3 regions of the Arthrobacter sp. SE2 genome follow, and region 2 is predicted to be linked to each of the others. Evidence: riboswitches for the same ligand, from Rfam matches in the RefSeq annotation. Region 2 holds a riboswitch; each other region holds the start of a gene.
What was found. A riboswitch is a leader RNA that binds a small molecule or an ion and turns the genes downstream of it on or off. The one in region 2 is predicted to bind glycine.

Region 1: another riboswitch for glycine. It lies ahead of gcvP (aminomethyl-transferring glycine dehydrogenase); the one in region 2 lies ahead of lipA (lipoyl synthase).
Region 3: another riboswitch for glycine. It lies ahead of gcvP (aminomethyl-transferring glycine dehydrogenase); the one in region 2 lies ahead of lipA (lipoyl synthase).

What each region holds. Positions count from the first base shown of each region.
Region 1 is NZ_JBZAYA010000006.1:1,215-6,876, forward strand. It holds gene gcvT (glycine cleavage system aminomethyltransferase GcvT) at 1-193, opposite strand, end outside; gene gcvP (aminomethyl-transferring glycine dehydrogenase) at 205-3,063, opposite strand; glycine riboswitch at 3,226-3,326, opposite strand; glycine riboswitch at 3,550-3,647, shown strand; glycine riboswitch at 3,649-3,757, shown strand; gene AC4CS3_RS09895 (amino acid permease) at 3,809-5,272, shown strand; gene AC4CS3_RS09900 (PucR family transcriptional regulator) at 5,324-5,662, opposite strand, start outside.
Region 2 is NZ_JBZAYA010000015.1:1,722-7,383, reverse strand. It holds gene AC4CS3_RS18170 (COG4315 family predicted lipoprotein) at 1-44, opposite strand, end outside; gene AC4CS3_RS18165 (sigma-70 family RNA polymerase sigma factor) at 198-698, shown strand; gene AC4CS3_RS18160 (anti-sigma factor family protein) at 695-1,411, shown strand; gene AC4CS3_RS18155 (methylenetetrahydrofolate reductase) at 1,447-2,259, opposite strand; gene lipA (lipoyl synthase) at 2,276-3,301, opposite strand; glycine riboswitch at 3,351-3,453, opposite strand; glycine riboswitch at 3,455-3,553, opposite strand; gene AC4CS3_RS18145 (DUF7336 domain-containing protein) at 4,038-4,244, opposite strand; gene trmB (tRNA (guanosine(46)-N7)-methyltransferase TrmB) at 5,044-5,662, opposite strand, start outside.
Region 3 is NZ_JBZAYA010000009.1:204,100-209,761, forward strand. It holds gene AC4CS3_RS14485 (MFS transporter) at 38-1,579, opposite strand; gene AC4CS3_RS14490 (TetR/AcrR family transcriptional regulator) at 1,662-2,210, shown strand; glycine riboswitch at 2,515-2,612, shown strand; glycine riboswitch at 2,614-2,721, shown strand; gene gcvP (aminomethyl-transferring glycine dehydrogenase) at 2,774-5,659, shown strand.

The sequences.
Region 1 (5,662 bases), on a different contig from region 2:
CAGCGGCTTCCGGACCGGTGACCCAGACTTCGCCCATGTGGGAGAGGTCGAACAGGCCTGCGGACTGGCGGACGGCGTGGTGTTCGGCCAGTTCGGACTCGTATTTGAGGGGCATCTGCCAGCCGCCGAAGTCCGTGAAGGACGCGCCGGCGATTTTGTGCTGCTCATAGAGAGCCGTGTAGTTCTCAGTCATTGCGTCAGTCCTTAGTTCTCGAAGGCTTCGATCGGAGGGCAGGAGCAGACCAGGTTACGGTCGCCCGCGGCGCCGTCGATGCGGCCGACGGGCGGGAAGTACTTGTCCTGCTTGAGGTGGGGGACCGGGAAGACGGCCTGTTCGCGCAGGTATTCACGATCCCAACCGGAGCTCACAACGGCTGCAGCCGTGTGCGGCGCGTGGCGCAGCGGCGAGTTCTCCACCGTGAAGTCGCCGTGCGCGACCTGGTCGATTTCCTTGCGGATGGTGATCATGGCTTCGATGAAGCGGTCGATCTCTGCCAAGTCCTCGGACTCCGTGGGCTCCACCATCAGGGTGCCGGCCACCGGAAACGACAACGTGGGCGCGTGGAAACCGTAATCGATGAGGCGCTTGGCGACGTCCTCCGCGGTGACGCCGGTCTTGGCCGTCAGTTCGCGCAGGTCCAGGATGCACTCGTGGGCCACGAGTCCGCCTTCACCGGTGTAGAGAACGGGGAAGGACTCGTTGAGGCGCGAGGCGATGTAGTTCGCGGCAAGCAGCGCGGACTTGGTGGCTTCGGTGAGGCCTTCGCCGCCCATGAGCTTCACGTAGGCCCAGGAAATCGGCAACACACCCGCGGAGCCGTAACGCGAGGCGGAGATGGCGACACCCTTGCCGGAAAAAGCGTCGTTCGCGTCGCCGGGCATGAAGGGTGCCAGGTGTGCTTTGGCCGCGACCGGGCCAACGCCCGGTCCGCCGCCGCCGTGCGGGATGCAGAAGGTCTTGTGCAGGTTCAGGTGGGACACGTCGCCGCCGAACTTGCCCGGCTGGGCCAGGCCGACCAGGGCGTTAAGGTTGGCGCCGTCAACGTACACCTGGCCGCCGGCTGCGTGCACGGAGTCGCAGACCTCGCGCACGTCGGCGTCGTACACGCCGTGCGTGGAGGGGTAGGTGATCATGATGGCCGAGAGGACGTCCTTGTTGGCCTCGATCTTGGCCTGCAGGTCCGTGTGGTCGATCGTGCCGTCGGCAGCCGTGGCCACCACGACCACCTTCATGCCGGCCAGCACCGCCGAGGCAGCGTTGGTGCCGTGGGCAGAAGCCGGGATGAGGCAGACGTTGCGCTGGGCCTCGCCGCGGGAGTGGTGGTAGCCGCGGATGGCCAGCAGACCCGCGAGTTCGCCCTGGGAACCGGCGTTGGGCTGGATGGAGACCTGGTCATAACCGGTGATCTCGGTCAGGTCAGATTCCAGGTCCGTGATCAGTTCGCGCCAGCCCTCGGTCTGGGAATCCGGGGCGAACGGGTGGATCGAGGCGAATTCCGGCCAGGAGATGGCTTCCATCTCGACGGTGGCGTTCAACTTCATGGTGCACGAACCCAGCGGGATCATGGTGCGGTCCAGCGCCAGGTCACGGTCCGAAAGCTTGCGGATGTAGCGCAGCAGCTGCGTTTCGGAACGGTGCGTGTTGAACACCGGGTGCCGAAGGAAATCAGAAATGCGGACCACGGCCTCCGGCAACTCGAAGCCGGCAGCGGTCTTCACGGGACCGGCGCCAAAGGCGACGGCAACTGCGGACAGCACTTCCGACGTCGTGGTTTCGTCAACGGAGACGCCTACGGTGTCGGCGTCAATGATCCGCAGGTTGATGCCCCTGGCCTCGGCGGCCGCGATGACCTTCCCGGCCTTGCCGGGGACGCGGACGGTGACGGTGTCGAAGAAGGAATCGGAGACGAGTTCGCGGCCGGCGACTTTGAGCGCGGTGGCGAGCGTGCGGGCGTGGTTGTGGGCGGTCTCGGCGATCGCCTTCAGGCCATCGGGTCCGTGGTAGACGGCATACATCGAGGAAACGATCGCCAACAGTGCCTGCGCGGTGCAGATGTTGGACGTCGCCTTCTCGCGGCGGATGTGCTGCTCGCGGGTCTGGAGGGCGAGGCGGTAGGCGGGCACGCCGGCATTGTCCTTGGAAACGCCGACGATGCGGCCCGGGAGTGTACGCTCCATGCCTTCGCGCACAGCCATGTACGCGGCGTGCGGGCCGCCGAAGAACAGCGGAACGCCGAAGCGCTGGGTGGAGCCGACAGCGATGTCGGCACCCTGCTCGCCCGGAGGCGTGATCAGGGTGAGGGCGAGGAGGTCCGCGGCGACGGTGACGAGGGCACCGCGTTCCTTGGCGGCGGCAATCACGGCGGAGTGGTCGAACACCCGGCCCGAAACGCCCGGCTGCTGCAGCACGATGCCGTTGATCTCGCCGTCGGGCAGGCCCTGGGACAGGTCCGCGATCTCCACCTCGAAGCCCAGCGCCTCGGCGCGGCCCTTCACGATGGCGATGGTCTGCGGGAGGCAGTCGGCGTCGAGGACGGTCTTGCCGTCGTGGGCCGTCTTGTTCTTGTTGGCCCGGCGCATCATGAGGACTGCTTCGGCGACGGCGGTGGCTTCGTCCAGGAGGGAGGCGTTGGCGATGGGCAGCCCCACGAGGTCCTGGACCATGGTCTGGAAATTCAGCAGGGCTTCGAGGCGGCCTTGGGAGATTTCCGGCTGGTAGGGCGTGTAGGCCGTGTACCAGGCCGGGGATTCGAGGATGTTGCGGCGGATCACCGGCGGAGTGACGGTGTCGTAATAGCCCTGGCCGATCATCTGCACAGCCGTCTTGTTCTTGGCCGCCAGCTTGCGAAGTTCAGCCAGGACTTCGACCTCGCTGAGGGCGTCGGTGCCGTGCTTGGACAGCCTGAGTGCGACGTCCTGGCGGATGGAATCGGGGACAGCGACATCCACCAGGCCGTCAACGGAGTCGTAGCCGACAGCTTTGAGCATGATGTCAACATCGGTTTGCCGTCGCGCGCCGATGTGTCGGTCTGCAAAAGCGGTGGGGGTTGATTGAACAGTCAAAAGGAACTCCAAGGTAGGGCCGACCACAATGGCACGGCTTCGGTTTGGGTTCCTCCCCGCTCTGTATCGGACCTGAGAGATTCCGCAGAACGCATTGTCACGTTGTGTTCCGCTTGCACCGTCGGTGAGCCGGACCGAAGCCTGGCTGCTTTCCAGAGTTGCCTCGCCGCGGCGGTACGGGGGCCTGAGAGATTCCTGGGGAGGATTTGCTCCTACGGCGCCTGCCCGGTTGATGACTGGGAGGACTCTCCCGCCACGGTTCGAAAGGCATATTCAGATTTGGGGTGATTCGGCTCACACCATACACACAACGTCAGAGTCGGGGCAACATCTGGTTCGAAAACGGCGCTCAGCGGGCACCGAGGTGACGAAGCAAAGGCCGAATTGACATTTCTTAGTGAGCTATCCCACACTGAATCGGTGGCCGCCCGGAAGAGGCCAATCCTCCACATCCGCGATTCTCTTCACCCAACTGAATACTGCTTATGATCTGCGGCGGGAGAGTCCTGCCGGTACATTCAGCGGGCGCCGTAGGAGCAAATCCTCCCCAGGAAACTCTCAGGCCCATGTACCGCCGCGGCAAGGCAACTCTGGAAAGCAGCCTGGGAACCCCGGGCTCACCGACGGTGCAAAGCGGAACCATGCGAAAGCACGGGGCCGCGGAATCTCTCAGGTCCAAGACAGAGCGGGGAGGAACCCCGAATCATCGTGGCACGCTAATGCCACTTGAACGATGGAGTTCCTCATGACGATTCATCATCCGCCCGCCAAAGCCGTCGAAACACCACATCTTGACCGCCAGCTCAGCAACCGGCACATCCAGCTGATTGCTATCGGCGGGGCGATCGGCACTGGCCTGTTCATGGGTTCGGGCAAGACCATTTCCGCGGCCGGCCCGTCGGTCATCTTCGTGTACATGATCATCGGCTTCATGCTGTTCTTCGTCATGCGGGCGATGGGCGAGCTGTTGTTGTCCAACTTGCACTACAAGTCCTTCAGCGATTTTGCCGCGGACCTGCTGGGACCTTGGGCAGGTTTCTTCACCGGCTGGACCTACTGGTTCTGCTGGGTGATCACCGGCATAGCGGACGTCATCGCCATCGCCGGCTATTCGAAGGAACTCTGGCCGAGCCTCCCGCTGTGGATTCCGGGCCTGGCCACCATCGCGATCCTGCTGCTACTGAACCTGACCACGGTGAAGGCCTTCGGCGAGACAGAATTCTGGTTCGCTCTCATCAAGATCATCGCGATTGCGGCACTGATCGTTGTGGGCCTGTTCATGATTTTCAGCGGTTTCCAGTCCGACGCCGGACCGGCAAGCTTCAGCAACCTGTGGAGCCACGGCGGCTTCTTCCCACACGAATTCATGGGCTTCGTGGCTGGCTTCCAGATTGCCGTCTTCGCTTTCGTGGGCATTGAGCTCGTGGGCACCACCGCGGCAGAGGCCAAGGACCCGGAGAAGAACCTGCCCAGAGCGATCAACTCCATCCCAGTGCGCGTGCTCCTCTTCTACGTGGGCGCCCTCATCATCCTGATGTCCGTCACGCCCTGGACCCAGTTCGCCGCCGGCCACAGCCCTTTCATCGCCATGTTCTCCCTGGCTGGACTGGGTGCCGCTGCCACCGTGGTGAACCTGGTGGTGCTCAGCTCGGCCATGTCCTCGGCCAACTCCGGCATCTACTCCACCTCGCGCATGGTGTACGGCCTGGCCCAGGAGGGCGACGCCCCGGCCCTGTTCAGTGGCCTATCCGGGCGCAAGGTTCCCCGCAACGCCCTGTTCCTCTCCTGCGTGCTGCTGCTCTCCGGCGTCGTCCTGATGTACGCGGGACAGGACGTCGGCAAGGCCTTTGACATGGTCACCACCGTGTCCGCCGTCTGCTTCGTCTTCGTCTGGTCCATCATCCTGGCCAGCTACATCGCATTCCGTCGTCGTCGCCCGCAGCTGCACATCGCGTCCACGTTCAAGATGCCCGGCGGCATCCCGATGGTCTGGGTGGTCTTCGCGTTCTTCGGCTTTGTCCTGTGGACCTTGACCACACAGCCCGACACACTGGTGGCTCTCTTGGCCACTCCGGTCTGGTTCATCATGCTCGGCGTCGCGTGGTTCTTCCTGCGCCGCCGTCCAGCCCATCTGGCCCGTTACGCGAGGTTCCAGGAGGAACTCGAGTCCGAACAGGATGCCGCGAACCAGGCCGCGGTTCTTCCCTGACCCAGGCCGCACCGCCGCGGCAGGAGAGCCAGCAGGAAGCCAGGCAGGAGCCTACTGATGCATGGCCTCATGTATCTGGAGCGCAAACCAAAGCTGGGCCAACGTGGACGTTTCGCTCATGTCCAGCCCCGTCAATTCGCCGATTTTCCGGATACGGTAGATCACGGTTTGCCGGTGGGCGAAGAGTGCCGCAGCTGTCTTTTGCCACGACCTCTGGGTGTCCAGGTAGGTCCTCAAAGTCACGATGAGGTCACCTTCCTGGCCCTGTTCGTACGCGAAGACCGGGCCGAGCAGCCGCTGGACCAACGCCGTGCCTTCCTCGAAACTCGTGAGGCCCAGCCAAGACGGTCCCTCGGCGTAGTGGGCCAGGTTGACGGCGTTGCCCTTGGC
Region 2 (5,662 bases):
GCCAGCGCAATGACGCCCAGACCGGTGCTGAGTTGCTTCTTCAAAGTGTGCTCCTTTGCTTGGACCGGCGTCGACGTGCCGGAAACTAATCCGTACGACGCCGCGGGGTGAAGAATGGTTCACAGGGCTGAACCTTTTTCGTGGCGGGCACGTCTTATCGCAGGAGAAGGGGAAGCCGCAGCAGACAGGAGGCGCCGATGCCGCTCGACGAGGACGTCGTGGCCGCGATCTACCGCGACCACGGCACAGCCCTGCGCCGCTTCGTGCTGAGCTGCACGCCGGACGCGCATTTGGCTGAAGACGTGGTGCAGGAAACCATCCTTCGCGTGTGGCAGCACGCCCCGCAGATCACCGGCAGCCTGCGCAGCTATTTGTTCCGCACTGCCCGCAATGTCATCATCGACAACTACCGCAAGGCCCAGCGGCGCCCGGCAGAGGCTGCCGAACGCGACATGGCGGACCCGGAGGAGGCCACCGAGCGCGTGGATGAGCTCCTCAACCGGGTCCTTATGGAGGAGGCGCTCCTGCGGCTCAGCACCGAACACCGGGAGGTCCTGGTAGCCCTGCATTACGAACGTTTCACGGTGAACGAGGCCGCGCTGAGGCTCAACATCCCCAGCGGCACGGTGAAATCCCGGGCCTTCTACGCCGTCAGGGCGCTTCGCACGATTCTCGATGAAATGGGGGTGCAGCGGTGAACGAAACCGGACTTCACCAATTGCTGGGCGCCTACTTGCTCGGCGGCCTCGAACCTGCCGATGCCCGGGTTTTTGAGGAGCACTTGGCAAGCTGCGCTGATTGCCGGCTTGAGCTGGGGGAGCTGGAGAGCCTCCCGGCCCTCCTCGACGCCGTCCCCGTGCCCGACGCCGTCGCGCTCGCCGCCGGGCGCCCCGCCGTCGTGCCCGCCGCGGCAGTTCCGGCCGCTACTTCCGACGCTCGCTCACTAATGGGGGCTTTTTCGGAAAGGCTCCCGCAGCCGATTCTCTTGAAAATGGCAGCACGCCGACGGAAATCCCGACGCCGGTGGGCGGCTCTGGTGGGCGCCGTAGCCGCCGCTTGCCTTGGGTTGGGCGTACTGGCGGGGCCGGTGTTGAACCAGCCACCTAAGCCTGACGCCAGCTACTCTGTGCAGACGGACAATGGCCTGCAGCTCACTGTCGGGCTCGTCAGGAAGGCGTGGGGGACCGAACTGCAACTGGAAGGCCGCAGCATGCCGCCGCAAGGCACGATGTACCTGTGGGTCAAGGGCCGCGACGGCACGGAGGAAATGGCTTGCGGTTGGACCGCGACCTCCAGCGGCCACATCAAGGTCACGGGCGCGACGCCGGTCCAGCTCGCCGGGATTTCGGGTGTGGAACTGCGCGATGACAACCAGAAGATGGTCGCGGTGATTTCGGTCCCGGGGAGCTAGGGGTTCCCGGAACCTAGGTGGTCAGCGGTGAGCGGTCAGGCGGACGCTGGCTCGCTGGCCTCAGAATCGGGCAGATCGCTTCGCTCCCAGGTGGGCATGTCCAAGCGGTTGAAACTGTAGAGGTGAATTCCCGCGACACCATCCGGGTGCGCCATGAGTTCGGAAACCAGGCCTTCTGGTGAGTACTTGTCCACGCCTAGGAGCTTGCGGGCAAGGGTTCCTTTATTGCTGAGGAACTTCAGGGACGTCCCGACGCCGATCTGGGTCGCCAACGCCAGCAGTTTTGTCCGCGGAACGGCTCCGGCAACACCGGCCCACAGCGGCAGTTCGAGCCCTTCGCGGCGCAGGAGTGCTGCGTAATCGAGGACCTTCGGGGCGGAGAAGCACATTTGCGTGACAACGTGCGTGGCCAGGCGTTGTTTCGCCAACAGGGCATCCAGCAAGTCCAGCCCGCTCACGGAAGGATGCCCCTCGGGGTAACCGGCGATGCCCGCGGTGATGCTACCGGCGGAGTACTCGGCGATGTCCGCCAAGAGGGGAAGGCTTGATCGATAGGGGCCGGCACCTTGCGCTCCGTCTCCGCCGATGGCGAAGACCTCCGTGATCCCGGCGGCCTCGCAATCCCGGAGGATGCCGGAAAGCTGCGCCCGGTGCTCCAGCCCGCGTGCCGAGAGGTGCGGAATCACGTTGTAGCCGAGAAGACTGAGCTCGACGGAAGCCTCTATGGTCCGCGCGATGCCGTGATGGGGCAGGCAGGTAACGGTGAGCGTAGTGGAAAGCGGCACAGCGGCCTGGACTTTCTCAACGATTCCGTCCGAGGGAATGATTTCAATCCGGGTGGGGAACATGCTGGCTCCTTGCGGATCAGGCCGTCGCGTGGTGTGCGAGGAGGGTGCGTGCTTCCTGGCGGGTGGTGCCGGAGTCCTGGATGCCTTCGGCGATGTGGGCCAGGTGGGCGGGGATTTCGCGGCCTTTTTTGCGCATCGCGGTGGCCCAGAGGCGTCCGGCGCGGTAGGAGGAGCGGACCAGGGGGCCGGACATGACGCCGAGGAAGCCGATTTCCTCGGCTTCGGTGGCGAGGTCGACGAATTCCTGGGGTTTGACCCAGCGGTCCACGGGCAGGTGCCGTTCGGAGGGGCGCAGGTACTGGGTGATGGTGATCAGGTCACAGCCCGCGGCGTGCAGGTCGGCCAGGGCTTCGGAGATCTCTTCCCGGGTTTCGCCCATGCCCAGGATCAGGTTGGATTTGGTCACCATGCCGGCGGCCCGGCCCTGGGTGATGACGTCCAGGGAGCGGTCGTAGCGGAACGCGGGGCGGATGCGTTTGAAGATCCGGGGCACGGTTTCGACGTTGTGCGCGAAGACCTCGGGGGCGGAGTCGCAGATCGCACTGATGTGTTCGGGTTTGCCGGAGAAATCGGGGATGAGCAGTTCGACGCCGGTGCCGGGGTTCAGTTCGTGGATCTTGCGGACGGTTTCGGCGTAGAGCCAGACGCCTTCGTCTTCCAGGTCATCGCGGGCGACGCCGGTGACGGTGGCGTAGCGCAGGGCCATGGCCTGGACGGAGCGGGCGACCTTGGTGGGTTCGAACATGTCCACGGGGGAGGGTTTGCCGGTGTCGATCTGGCAGAAGTCGCAGCGGCGGGTGCATTCGGAGCCGCCGATCAGGAAGGTCGCTTCCTTGTCTTCCCAGCACTCGAAGATGTTCGGGCAGCCGGCTTCCTCGCACACGGTGTGCAGGCCTTCTTTTTTCACGAGGTTCTTCAGGCCCACGAATTCAGGGCCCATCTGGACCTTGGCTTTGATCCACTCGGGCTTGCGTTCGACCGGGACGGCTTTATTGCGCTGTTCAACGCGCAGCAGCTTACGGCCTTCAGGTGCCAGGGTCATGAGGAACTCCATAATTCAGGTGGCGCGGACGCACCACGATGATTCGGTTCCTCCCCGCTCTGTATTGGACCTGAGAGTTTCCGCGTCCCGCCTCGCGGCTGGACGCTTGCACCGTCGGTGAGCCCGGTTGCCCGGGCTGCTTTCCAGAGTTGCCTTGCCGCGGCGGTACATGGGCCTGAGAGATTCCTGGGGAGGATTTGCTCCTACGGCGCCTGCTGAAACGTACCGGCAGGGCTCTCCCGCCGCAGATCATAAGCACATGCCGCCTTTCGGTGACACGTCTCACATGATATCCGGTGCCTGTGCGGTGCGCAAAGATGCGGCCTTTTCCAGCCGGGGCTCCCCGGACTTGGCTGGATGGCGTTCAGTGTTTCGCGCTGGGTTCGGCGAGGCACCGTTAGCGTACTTCCATCACGCAGTGTCAAGGGTTTTGCTCTTGCTTGAGCCAGTCGATATGCAAAATTGAGTGCTCGAAAACAACAAATTGAGTAGTGTTTGGATTGGGGATTGAGTATCGGGAAAAATCTAGAGGTCGAAATAACCGAGTACCGATTCTAGAATTCCGCGATAAAGTCCTCCGACCTGTTTAATAAAAGGTTTTGCTTAATTTGCCTTTTCTGCATAATTTAATCGTTGAGCATTTGCTTCAACGGGCGTCCCCCCGATAACACTGGCAGGAGGACAGCGTGAATCCAAAGTCAAGAACCTTAAGAATGACCGGTGCAGTTGCCGCCAGTCACTGGTCGCCGGGGCCGAAACTCGCGTGTCCAGGTCCCCTGTTGTAGCGGTATCCGATCTCATAGCGGGAGTAAATGACACCTCTGGCGTACTCATGCTTGATTTCCTCGGCGAACTCTTCCGCCTCGTCTTGAGATGCGAAGACGCCAAGCACGGCATTAAATGGTTCCTCTTCATCGTGTTGGACGATCCACACCGCAGCCATGCTGACAGGGTACCTGAAAACTTGAGCGCCTTGACCTTTTTATAACGCCCGGTTGTCTTATCGGACCGTTTTACGCATAGCAAATAGCAAAGGGAGCCATGAACAAAATATCCGTACTTGCCACGTCAGCCCTGTTGCTGGCCTCGTTGTTCGCGGCAGGGCCGTCAACTGCCCTTGAACAGTCGCCGAAGGCGCCAGATGCCCCGGCCGATGCTCCGGCATATGACCCAAAGGTCGCGGCACCGAAACCTGGCGACCTGACCTGGGCCGAGGTAGCCACACTCGGGGAGAGCTTGGGAACGTTCACCAAAGAGACACCGCAGAACCAAACCTTGAAGGAAGTCGCTGCTCCCGCCACCGTGTCGCCGATCGCCGGTACAAGCGGCCAGCGTTGCACCATTGACACCGGAAACGTTTATAAACGGACATCTGGGAGCATCTATCCGTATGGAACTGTTGGCGGTCACCCAAAGACGACCTGCAATGTCTTCATGATCAGCATCTCCCAGACTACAACTCTGTATAAGACGGTCTGGTGGGGGCTCCAGCGAGTGGCAGGTCCGTTCAATAGCTTTAACCAGGGACAAGCATCCTTGACCCAGACATCTCCTCAAGTCGTTTGCGCGGACCTTCGCGAAACGACATTCAGGATGTTCGTCCGTAGTACTGGGACGTTCCCGACCAGGGCACTGGGTTCAGCCAGCGCTTGGGAAGGCGCCACCTTGAGGTGTGGGATCAACTAGTAACTCAAGGAGCCATACAAGCTGGACGCCTTCATTGCCCCACCAAATATCTACCGCTAGACCTTGCGATAGCTAAGGTCGAAGATCATGCGTCCGGCCTCGTGGGCCTTGTTTTCGAAGCTGGTGCGGATGCGGCCATGGAAGCGCGGAGCCCACCCGCCCACGTGGTCCACTCCCTCGTTGGGGCCGGTGTGCTCGGTGCTGACCGGGGCGCGGCCTTCCTTGACAGGTGCCCCGCCAACCATGGATTCGACTCCGGATTCCCACACCTGGGTGAGGGGGCTGTCAGCGCCGGTCCTCTCGCCGTCGTGCAAGTTCTCAAACTCGGTGGAGCCGGCAAGGACCTCGCGGACGTGGATGGCGTAGTTGGACCAGTCGGTGGCGATACGCCACAACCCGCCCTTCTTGAGGCACCGTGCTGCGAGTTTGGCGAACGCGGGCTGGATGAGGCGGCGTTTGTGGTGCCGGGATTTGTGCCACGGGTCGGGGAAGAAGACCCAGAGCTCGCTCACCGAACCCGCAGGGAGCATGGTGGCGAGGACCTCGGGGGCGTTGGCCTCCACCACGCGGACGTTGCTGAGCCCGCGGCTGTTGATCTTGATCATGGTGTTGGCCAGGCCCGGGGTATAGACCTCCACGGCGAGGAAGTCCTTGTCCGGGTTCTCCTCCGCCGCG
Region 3 (5,662 bases), on a different contig from region 2:
CACACTGCAAATCGCAGGCTCGATCCGCGCCGACTGCCTACTTTGCGGTCGGCACGCGGCGGAGCACGACGGCGGCAAGGACTGCCGCTCCGGCCATCAGTATCAGCCCGATCGCTGCCGTGATGTGGACGCCCGATTCAAAGGCGGCACGCGCGGCGGTGGCCAGGGCGTCACCCAATGGCTGGGGCAGTGCGGCCGCGGTGTCCACGGCTCCGGCGAGCGTCTCCCGCGAGCGTTCGGCTGCATGGCCGGACAATTCGCCTGGAAGCAGCAAGTGGTGTTGGTAGGACGCTGTCAGGATGGAGCCAAGGACGGCTGTGCCCAGCAATGAACCGAGCTCGTAACCCGTTTCGGAGATCGCCGATGCAGCGCCCGCCTTGTCGGCAGGAACCGCGCCGAGGATCAGGTCGTTGGAGATGGTCTCCGCCGAGCCAACCCCTATGGCCAGCAGTAGGAGTGCCGTCAAAAGGTACCCCGGACCCTGGCTGTGGTTGCCCAGGGCGGCCACGAGGTATCCCACTGCGCTCAGCGCCAAGCCCGATGCCACCACCAGGCCCGGGCGGATCCGCTTGACCAGCGGAACCACCACCAGGCCCGCCACGATGGTGGCCAGCAATGCCGGAACCATCGAGATCCCCGCCTGCATGGGGGATTGGCCTTCCACGAGCTGCAAGTGCTGCGCGAAGAAGTAAATGAAGCCGGTCATTGAGAACAGGGACAAGACGTTGGCCGTGATGGCCGTGCTGAAGACCTTGTTCCGGAAAAGCCGTACGTCCAACATGGGCGATGCCAAAGAGCCTTGCCTCCGGACGAAGACGATTCCCATGGCCAGGCCGAACGCCATGAAGGCCGCGGGTCCAGGGCCAAAACCGTGCACGGCGGCCTCTTTGATGCCATAAACCACGGGGGCCATGGTCAGGATGGACAGCACGACGCTGGGAACGTCCGGCTTGCCCGGGTTGTGATCCTTGGACTCGGGAATGAGGGAGGGGCCAAAGGCGAGCAGGGGCAGCAACAATGGCACCGCAACCAGGAACACGGCACCCCACCAGAAGTGCTCCACGAGCCAGCCGCCGAAGATCGGCCCGAGGGCGGCGCCGCCGGAGAATCCTGCGGCCCACACTGCCACGGCGAGCCGGCGGCGGTTCGGGTCCGGGAAGATGTTGCGGATCAAGGACAACGTGGACGGCATGAGCATGGCTCCGAAGACGCCCATGCTGGCACGTCCGGCGATGAGCCATTCCGCCGACGGCGCGAAGGCGGTGGCCGCGGAAACGGCGGCGAAGCCCGTGCTGCCGATCAACAGCAAGCGGCGGCGGCCGATCCGGTCTCCCAGGTTTCCCATGGACACCAACAGGGCTGCGAGAACCAGCGGGTACGCATCGACGACCCACAGAAGCTGCACGCCCCCGACTTCCAGCGAACGGGCGATTTGCGGCAGGGCAAATGTCAGCGCCGTATTGTCCACAGCCACCAGCAGCACGGGGAACATCAGGAGTGCCAGGGCAGCCCAATCGCGCCACGGGGCGGATTGGATCGAAGGGGTGCGGGGGTGCTGGGTTGTGGACGGGCTGAACATGAAAATAACTGTACCGTCTGGACGGTATAGTTTCAATCTGACTCATCGAACTGCCGCATCGAACTAAGGGATGATGGACACCATGCCGCGAAAACCTATTGCCCGGGACGCTGTCCTGGATGCCTTTGAAGCCCTGTTGATCGAGGTGGGGGAGCGGGCTGCCACCCTGGATGCCGTCGCCAAGCGCGCAGGCGTCTCCAAGGGCGGCCTGCTCTACCATTTCCCCAACAAGGAAGCCATGATCAGCTCCTTGCTCGAACGCATGGACGGGCTGGCCGCGTTGGACATCGAAGCAATGAAGGCAGCGCCCGAAGGTGCGGCCGCATTCTTCATCAAGTCTTCACTGTGGGCGGATACCCCTTTGGACAGGGTGTTCGTGGCAGCCACGCGGCTCGCGGAAGTAGCCCATGAAGAAACCCGCAGGCGTTTCGCCGGGATCCAGCAACAATGGCTCGATGTGCTCGCCGAAGAAGTGGGGCCCGAGATGGCCAAAGCGGTCCGGTACATGGGCGATGGACTTTACTTCAACGCAATGCTTGAAGGCGGCGCCGGTGATACGGAAGTCAAGGCCAGCGCGAGGAGCGCCGACGTCGGTGCGCTGCTGGCCGCCGTCGAACGCCTCCGTAACTGAGGGTTGGCCCAACTAATCCCCACCGCCACCCTCGCCTCGCAAGTCCCCACCGGCTCCCAGCCTTCGCAAGCTCAGGCAGGGGCCCTCGCCGTTGGGGCCCCACGGCCAGGGAACCCTGGCGGCGTGGGCCCACGCAGTTGTTGTCGTTTAGGGGCTCCAAAACGACATTTAGTGCGAGCTAGTTGGGAAAGCCGGGCGGGGTCGGTGACCACATTTGCAGACGCGGGCAGTCCATAGGACAATTGAGAGTTGTGGCAGCCGTCACCGGCAACCACGATCTGATTCACATAACTGAATACGCCTTTGATCTGCGGCGGGAGAGTCCTGCAGGCATGTGATGCAGGCGCCGTAGGAGCAAATCCTCCCCAGGAATCTCTCAGGCCCACGCACCGCCGCGGCAAGGCAACTCTGGAAAGCAGCACGCTGACGCGTGCTCACCGACGGTGCAAGCGGAACAGTGCCACGAGCACGGTTTCGCGGAAACTCTCAGGTCCAATACAGAGTGGGGAGGAACCCGATTAGCTGTGGCGTACCCTGCGCCGCCTTATTAATGGAGTTCCTTCGTGACGGTTAGTTCAACCTCCACTACGTTCGTTGACCGGCATATCGGCGCCCGCCGCCAGGCCGACATTGACATCATGCTCAAGTCTGTTGGCTACGACAGTGTCGATTCGCTCGTAGACACCGCGGTTCCCAATGACATCCGCCAGGACGTCGCACTGACGCTCCAGAATGCCCTCAGCGAGGTGGAGGTTCTGGCTGAGCTTCGCAAGCTGGCGGCCAAGAACAAGACGGCTGTGCAGATGATCGGCCAGGGCTATTACGACACCGTCACTCCGCCGGTGATTCGCCGCAACATCCTCGAATCCCCGGCCTGGTACACGGCCTACACGCCGTACCAGCCGGAAATCTCCCAGGGCCGCCTCGAAGCCCTGCTGAATTTCCAGACCATGGTCCAGGACCTCGTGGGGCTGCCCATCGCCAACGCCTCCCTCCTGGACGAAGCCACCGCCGTCGCCGAAGCAGTCCTCATGATGCGCCGGGCCAACAAGAACAAGACGGCCCACGACGGCAAGACGGTCCTCGACGCCGACTGCCTCCCGCAGACCATCGCCATCGTGAAGGGCCGCGCCGAGGCGCTGGGCTTCGAGGTGGAGATCGCGGACCTGTCCCAGGGCCTGCCCGACGGCGAGATCAACGGCATCGTGCTGCAGCAGCCGGGCGTTTCGGGCCGGGTGTTCGACCACTCCGCCGTGATTGCCGCCGCCAAGGAACGCGGTGCCCTCGTCACCGTCGCCGCGGACCTCCTCGCCCTCACCCTGATCACGCCTCCGGGCGAGCAGGGTGCCGACATCGCTGTCGGCTCCACCCAGCGCTTCGGCGTTCCGCTGTTCTTCGGCGGCCCGCACGCCGCGTACATGGCGGTCCAGAAGGGCCTCGAGCGCTCCATGCCGGGCCGCTTGGTGGGCGTTTCCAAGGACGACGCCGGCACTCCCGCCTACCGCCTCGCCCTCCAGACCCGCGAGCAGCACATCCGCCGCGAGAAGGCGACGTCCAACATCTGCACCGCGCAGGCACTCTTGGCCATCGTTTCCTCGATGTATGCCGTCTACCACGGACCCGATGGCCTGAAGGCGATCGCCGAGACCGCCCACAACCACGCCCGGACCCTGGCTGCGTCCTTGAAGGCCGCGGGCCTTGAGGTTCTGCACGGCAGCTTCTTCGACACCGTCACCGTCCGCGTCCCGGGCAAGGCTGCCGAAATCGTTGCAACCGCCGAGGCCAAGGGCATCAACCTGCGCGGCATCGACGCGGACACTGTCGGCGTCTCCGTTGATGAAACCACGACAAAAGAAATCGTCGGCGGCGTCCTTGATGCTTTTGGTGTCGTCGCCGCCTTCGGTGCCACTGTGTCCGGTGACGGCGAGGGCTTCGCCCTGGAGGCCGCCGTCGAGCGAACTTCGGACTACCTGCAGCACCCGGTGTTCAACACGCACCGTTCCGAGACGCAGCTGCTGCGCTACATCCGCAAGCTTTCGGACCGTGACCTGGCGCTGGACCGCACTATGATCCCGTTGGGTTCGTGCACCATGAAGTTGAACGCGACCGCCGAGATGGAAGCCATCTCCTGGCCGGAATTCGCCTCGATCCACCCGTTCGCCCCGGATTCCCAGACCGAGGGCTGGCGCGAACTGATCGAAGATCTGGAATCTGACCTGACCGAGATCACCGGTTATGACCAGGTCTCCATCCAGCCCAACGCCGGTTCCCAGGGCGAACTCGCGGGTCTGCTGGCCATCCGCGGCTACCACCACTCCCGCGGCGATCTCCAGCGCAACGTCTGCCTCATCCCGGCTTCTGCCCACGGCACCAACGCTGCCTCGGCAGTGCTGGCCGGCATGAAGGTGGTCGTGGTGGCCACGGCTGCCGACGGCACGATCGACCACACGGACCTGCAGGCCAAGATCGAGGCCAACAAGGACGTCCTCTCGGCCATCATGATCACCTACCCCTCCACGCACGGCGTGTACGACGCCGACGTCCGCGAAATCTGCGACTCCGTGCACGCAGCCGGCGGCCAGGTGTACGTTGACGGCGCCAACCTTAACGCGCTCGTGGGCCTGGCCCAGCCGGGCAAGTTCGGCGGCGACGTGTCCCACCTGAACCTGCACAAGACCTTCTGCATCCCGCACGGCGGCGGCGGACCGGGCGTTGGCCCGGTCGCGGCCAAAGCACACCTGGCACCCTTCATGCCCGGCGATGCCAACAAGGCAGCGCACGAAGACGGCGCTTCTTTGCCACGGACTGGCGTGGCCATCTCCGCCTCGCGTTACGGCTCCGCGGGTGTGTTGCCGATTTCCTGGGCCTACGTGAAGCTCATGGGCGGCGAAGGCCTCACCGAAGCCACCAAGTCCGCGCTGCTTGCCGCGAACTACATCGCCTCGCGCCTCAACGAGTACTTCCCCGTTCTCTACACCGGTGAAGGCGGACTCGTGGCCCACGAGTGCATCCTGGACCTGCGCGAACTGACGGCCAAGACAGGCGTCACCGCGGAGGACGTCGCCAAGCGACTCATCGACTACGGCTTCCACGCTCCCACCCTGGCGTTCCCGGTGGCCGGCACCCTGATGGTGGAGCCCACCGAATCCGAGGACCTCGGGGAGATCGACCGCTTCATCGAAGCCATGATCACCATCCGCAAGGAAATCGACCAGGTTGCCCACGGCGACTTCACGGTGGAGAACAGCCCGCTGCGCCACGCACCGCACACCGCGGCCGCCGTCGTCTCCTCGGACTGGAACCGTGAATACTCCCGCGAGCAGGCCGTCTTCCCTGTCCACCACCTCAAGCAGGACAAGTACTTCCCGCCCGTCGGCCGCATCGACGGCGCCGCCGGCGACCGCAACCTGGTCTGCTCCTGCCCTCCGATCGAAGCCTTCGAGAACTAAGGA